Regions from separate parts of the Serratia sp. NFX21 genome, predicted to be linked through region 1. Evidence: predicted binding sites of a transcription regulator. Region 1 holds the regulator's gene; the other holds the start of a gene.
What was found. Region 1 encodes PhoB, which activates phosphate uptake and scavenging genes when phosphate is short. Its sites were predicted from a motif close to CTGTCATAAAACTGNCNNAT; they were not measured.
Positions count from the first base shown of each region.

Region 1 (3,144 bases):
GTCCTGTGTTGCCACTTCAATGTCCAGCCACACCGGTAGTTCACCCTGATAATCGGCGAACTGCTGCAATTGTTGTTCGATCTGCGCCAAATCACCCTTGATAAGCTGCATCGGTTGGAAGCTGGGGATCTCCAGCGCAGTGACCTGTTGCAGAGCGCCCGCGCTGAAATCCACCATAAACACGCTTTTGGCTTTGCCCAACTCGTCAAAACTGAGTGGGATCGGCGAGCCGCTGTAGCGAATATGTTCGGATTTGGCGACGTTCTGCGCGCGGTGTATATGCCCCAGCGCGATGTAGTCGGCCGGCGGGAAGGCCTGGGCCGGGAAGGCGTCCAGCGTGCCAATGTAGATATCGCGCACCGAATCGGAGGTGGTGACGCCCACGGTGGTCAGGTGGCCGGTGGCAACAATCGGCAGTGGCAAGCCCAGCGCATCGCGACGCGCGCAGGCCGCTTGGTACAGCCTTTGATAATGGTCGGCGATAGCCTCTTGCAGCGCCTGCTGTTTTTGCACTCCGGAGTCGCCGGCTCGGCTGGTGAGCAGATCGCGTGGGCGCAGGAAAGGGATGGCACAAAGTACCGCACCCGGCTGACCATCGCGCTGATTCAGCACCAGAATTTGCTGTTCGGTTTCGCTCTGTGCGTTGGCAATCACGGTGGTATTCAGGCAGGAAAGCAATTCACGCGATTCATTCAAGGTTGCCACGGAGTCGTGGTTACCGCCCAGCACCACCAACTGGCAGCCGGTGCGCTGCAGATCCACCACGAATCGGTTATACAGCTCACGGGCATAACTTGGCGGCGAGCCGGTATCGAACAGGTCCCCGGCGACGATCAGCGCATCCACCTGCTGTTGTTCGATCTGTTCGATCAGCCAGCGCAGAAAAGCCTGATGTTCGGCGGCGCGGCTCTTGGTGAAAAAATACTGGCCAAGATGCCAGTCAGAGGTGTGGATCAGGCGCATGACACTCCCGGGGCGATAGAGTAATGGCAGGGATTATAAAGGGAATATGATGTTTCTGTATTATTAGAAATAATCGCTATGCTTACTGCCTATGACACCCGGTTTATTTCATGGCTATTTATTTCATAAATCTGTCACAAAACTGACGCATAATGGCGCCCGCAATCAACTGTGATCGCTAACACATTGGCAGGATTGACGATGGCAAGACGCATACTGGTGGTGGAAGACGAAGCGCCGATCCGTGAGATGGTGTGCTTTGTGTTGGAACAGAATGGTTACCAACCGTTGGAAGCTGAGGATTATGACAGCGCAGTGACGCGCCTGTCTGAGCCGTTCCCTGATTTAGTGTTGCTCGACTGGATGTTACCCGGAGGTTCCGGCATTCAGTTTATTAAACATATGAAGCGTGAAGCGATGACCCGCGATATTCCGGTGATGATGCTGACCGCACGCGGTGAAGAAGAAGACCGTGTCCGTGGGCTGGAGGTCGGGGCGGATGATTACATCACCAAACCCTTCTCGCCGAAGGAGCTGGTGGCGCGCATCAAGGCGGTAATGCGCCGTATTTCACCGATGGCGGTGGAAGAAGTGATTGAAATGCAAGGGCTGAGCCTGGATCCTTCTTCACACCGGGTGATGGCCAACGAGCAGGCGCTGGATATGGGGCCGACAGAGTTCAAATTGCTGCACTTCTTTATGACTCATCCAGAGCGTGTTTATAGCCGCGAACAGTTGCTTAATCACGTCTGGGGCACTAACGTTTATGTGGAAGACCGCACCGTTGACGTGCATATCCGTCGGCTCCGTAAGGCGTTAGAGACCAGTGGTCATGACAAAATGGTTCAAACCGTTCGGGGCACCGGCTACCGATTCTCAACGCGCTACTGATCGCGACGCGCTGGAGAATATGCCGTGCTAGAACGTCTATCCTGGAAGAGGCTGGCCCTGGAGCTGGCCCTTTTCTGCTTGCCTGCCTTGCTGCTGGGGCTGATTTTCGGTTATCTGCCCTGGTTGCTGCTGGCCTCCGTGCTGGCGGCGCTGGTATGGAATTTCTACAACCAACTCAAACTTTCCCACTGGCTGTGGGTTGATCGCAGCATGACGCCGCCCCCTGGGCGCTGGAGCTGGGAACCGCTGTTTTACGGCCTTTATCAGATGCAGCAGCGTAATCGCCGTCGGCGGCGTGAACTGGCGCTGTTGATCAAACGCTTCCGCAGCGGCGCGGAATCGCTGCCCGATGCGGTGGTGATGACTACCGTCGAAGGCAATATCTTTTGGTGTAACGGTTTGGCGCAGCATCTGCTGGGTTTCCGCTGGCCGGAAGACAATGGTCAGCACATCCTTAACCTGCTGCGTTACCCGGAGTTCAGCCACTATCTGCAACAGCAGGAGTTCACCCGGCCGTTGACGCTGCAGTTGAACAATGAGCACTACGTCGAATTCCGCGTGATGCCTTATTCCGAAGGGCAATTACTGATGGTGGCGCGTGACGTCACCCAAATGCGCCAGCTGGAAGGCGCGCGACGCAACTTCTTCGCCAACGTCAGCCACGAGCTGCGTACCCCGCTCACGGTGTTGCAGGGCTACCTGGAGATGATGAGCGACGAAGAGCTGGATGGTTCGCTGCGCGGCAAAGCGCTGGGCACCATGCAAGAGCAGACCCGGCGTATGGATGGGCTGGTCAAACAGCTGCTGACGCTGTCGCGGATTGAGGCGGCGCCTAACGTCGAGATGAACGAACGGGTCGATATCCCACTGATGTTGCGAGTGTTGCAACGCGAAGCGCAGTCGTTGAGCGGCGGCAACCATGAGATTAGCTTCCGGGTGAACGAACAGCTCAAGGTGTTCGGCAACGACGACCAACTGCGCAGTGCGGTATCAAACCTGGTGTACAACGCCGTCAATCACACGCCAAAGGGCACCAATATTGAAGTGAGCTGGCAACAGACGCCCAACGGTGCGCAGTTCCAGGTCAGTGATAATGGGCCGGGTATCGCCGCCGAGCATATTCCGCGCCTGACCGAACGTTTCTATCGCGTCGACAAGGCCCGTTCACGCCAGACCGGCGGCAGTGGGCTGGGGCTGGCGATCGTCAAGCATGCGCTCAGCCACCATGACGCGCGGCTGGAGATCCTCAGTGAGCAGGGGATTGGCACCCGATTCATCTTTACCTTGCCT
Region 1 is NZ_CP183196.1:1,527,366-1,530,509, forward strand. It holds gene sbcD (exonuclease subunit SbcD) at 1-963, opposite strand, end outside; gene phoB (phosphate response regulator transcription factor PhoB) at 1,165-1,854, shown strand; gene phoR (phosphate regulon sensor histidine kinase PhoR) at 1,879-3,144, shown strand, end outside.

Region 2 (3,144 bases), 1.1 Mb from region 1:
TGGTTGCCCGCTATTGGTTCGAATCGCTGGCCGGCGTGCCTTGCGACGTGGAAATCGCGTCAGAATTCCGCTATCGCAAATCTGCTGTGCGTCCGGGCAGTCTGATCATTACCTTGTCGCAGTCCGGTGAAACTGCCGATACGCTGGCGGCACTGCGCCTGTCGAAGGAGCTGGGTTACCTCGGTTCGTTAGCCGTGTGCAACGTGGCCGGTTCTTCACTGGTGCGTGAATCCGATCTGGCACTGATGACCAAGGCCGGTACCGAAATCGGTGTTGCCTCCACCAAGGCCTTTACCACCCAGCTTGCGGTGCTGTTGATGCTGGTGGCGCGTTTGGGCCGACTGAAAGGTATGGCGGAAAGCGTTGAGCATGAAATCGTGCACGGCCTGCAGGCATTGCCGGCGCGTATCGAACAGATGCTGTCGCTGGACAAAAACATTGAAGCGTTGGCGGAAGGCTTCTCCGACAAGCATCACGCGCTGTTCCTCGGCCGTGGCGATCAGTACCCGATCGCGATGGAAGGTGCGCTGAAGCTCAAAGAGATCTCCTATATTCACGCGGAAGCCTATGCGGCCGGTGAGTTGAAACACGGCCCGTTGGCGTTGATCGATGCCGATATGCCGGTGATCGTGGTGGCGCCGAACAACGAACTGTTGGAAAAGCTGAAGTCCAACATTGAAGAAGTGCGCGCGCGCGGTGGCCAGTTGTACGTGTTCGCCGATCAGGATGCCGGTTTCGTCAGCAGCGAGGGTATGACTATCATCCCATTGCCGCACGTCGAAGAAATCGTGGCACCGATCTTCTACACCGTACCGTTGCAGCTGCTGTCTTACCACGTGGCCCTGATCAAAGGCACCGACGTTGACCAGCCGCGCAACCTGGCGAAGTCTGTCACGGTAGAGTAACTCGCTGCTGTTAACCTCTAAAAGCCGGCCACTGTGCCGGCTTTTTCATGATTGGATCAAATATGACAATGGTGCGACAGCAGGGATAAAAGTTGTCATATTCAAGCGGATAGGTGAGGTGGAACGGGTTTTTTCATTGATTAATTACTGAGTGTTTCATTCTTTAACTGACTGATTTTAAATGAGTAGATAGCACAGCGCCCTCACTGTAATATAACTGTCATATTTCGTACATTTAACTGTCACCAAACTGTCCTATTTTCCCTCCTGCAGCAATACTTACTCAAAACGACCTAGATCGATTTTTGAATACCCCATTAGGAGTGATTATGAAACTGATGCGTACCACCGTCGCCAGTATTGTGGCAGCGACTTTCTCCCTGACCGCCGTGTCCGCGTTCGCTGCTGCTAGCCTGACCGGTGCAGGTGCGACATTCCCCGCTCCGGTTTATGCCAAGTGGGCAGATTCTTATCAGAAAGAAACCGGCAACAAAGTTAACTATCAGGGCATCGGCTCTTCTGGTGGCGTGAAGCAAATCATCGCCAACACCGTTGACTTTGGTGCTTCCGATGCGCCTTTGAGTGACGAAAAACTGGCTGCTGATGGCCTGTTCCAGTTCCCTACCGTGATCGGTGGCGTGGTGCTGGCAGTAAACATCCCGGGCATTAAATCCGGTGAGCTGACCCTGGACGGTAAAACTCTGGGCGATATCTATCTGGGTAACGTGAAAAAATGGAACGACCCGGCGATCACCAAGCTCAACCCAGGCGTTAAGCTGCCGGATCAGAACATTGCCGTTGTGCGTCGTGCTGATGGTTCAGGCACCTCGTTCGTGTTCACCAGCTATCTGTCTAAAGCCAACGCGCAGTGGAAAGAGAAAATCGGCGCAGGCTCTACCGTTAACTGGCCAACCGGTCTGGGCGGCAAGGGTAACGACGGTATCGCAGCCTTCGTACAGCGTCTGCCAGGTTCTATCGGCTACGTTGAATACGCTTACGCCAAGCAGAACAACCTGGCTTACACCAAGCTGATTTCTGCCGATGGCAAAGCGGTTAGCCCGACGGAAGAGAGCTTCAGCGCCGCTGCCAAAGGCGTGGACTGGAGCAAGACCTTCGCACAGGACCTGACTGACCAGAAAGGCGACAACGCCTGGCCAATCACTTCCACCACCTTCATCCTGGTGCACAAAGAGCAGAAAAACCCGGCTCAGGGCACCGAAGTCCTGAAGTTCTTTGACTGGGCGTACAAAACGGGCGCCAAGCAGGCTAATGACCTGGATTACGCCACTCTGCCGAATGAAGTGATCGAGCAGGTGCGTGCAGCATGGAAAACCAACGTAAAAGACAGTTCCGGTAAAGCGCTGTACTAACAACGCAGGGGCGCGTGATTCGGCGCGCCCCACTCAGTTTTTCAGGGCCTGACCCATGTTGGGCCTGCCAGGGTTAAAACAGAGAGTGATCTATGGCTGAGTACAAGCCGACCATGAAAGCACCGAGTAAAAATGGTGACGTCATCTTCAGCGCGCTGGTTAAACTGGCAGCGCTGATTACCCTATTGTTGCTGGGCGGCATTATTGTTTCGCTGATCTTCGCCTCCTGGCCGAGCATCCAGAAATTCGGTTTCTCCTTCCTGTGGACCAAAGAGTGGGACGCGCCTGCCGAACAGTTCGGTGCGCTGGTGCCGATTTACGGCACCGTAGTGACCTCGTTGATCGCACTGATTATCGCCGTACCCGTCAGTTTTGGTATTGCCCTGTTCCTGACCGAGCTGGCGCCAAACTGGCTGCGACGCCCGCTGGGGATCGCCATTGAACTGCTGGCGGCAATTCCAAGTATCGTTTACGGCATGTGGGGCCTGTTCGTGTTTGCTCCGCTGTTTGCCGAATATTTCCAGACTCCGGTTGGCGACGTGCTGTCCGGCATTCCGATTGTCGGTGAGTTGTTCTCTGGCCCGGCGTTCGGTATCGGTATTCTGGCTGCCGGGGTGATCCTGGCGATTATGATTATTCCTTACATCGCCGCCGTGATGCGCGATGTGTTCGAACAGACCCCGGTGATGATGAAAGAGTCGGCCTATGGCATCGGCTGCACCACCTGGGAAGTGATCTGGCGTATCGTGCTGCCGTTTACCAAGAATGGCGTGATTGGCGGTGTGATGCTGGGGTTGGGCCGCGCGCTGGGGGAAACCATGGCGGTGACCTTTATCATCGGTAACACCTACCAGCTCGACAGCGCCTCA
Region 2 is NZ_CP183196.1:446,840-449,983, forward strand. It holds gene glmS (glutamine--fructose-6-phosphate transaminase (isomerizing)) at 1-905, shown strand, start outside; gene pstS (phosphate ABC transporter substrate-binding protein PstS) at 1,235-2,275, shown strand; gene pstC (phosphate ABC transporter permease PstC) at 2,368-3,144, shown strand, end outside.
Region 2: a site for PhoB is predicted at 1,145-1,164, ahead of pstS (phosphate ABC transporter substrate-binding protein PstS). Genes of this name have one in related genera too.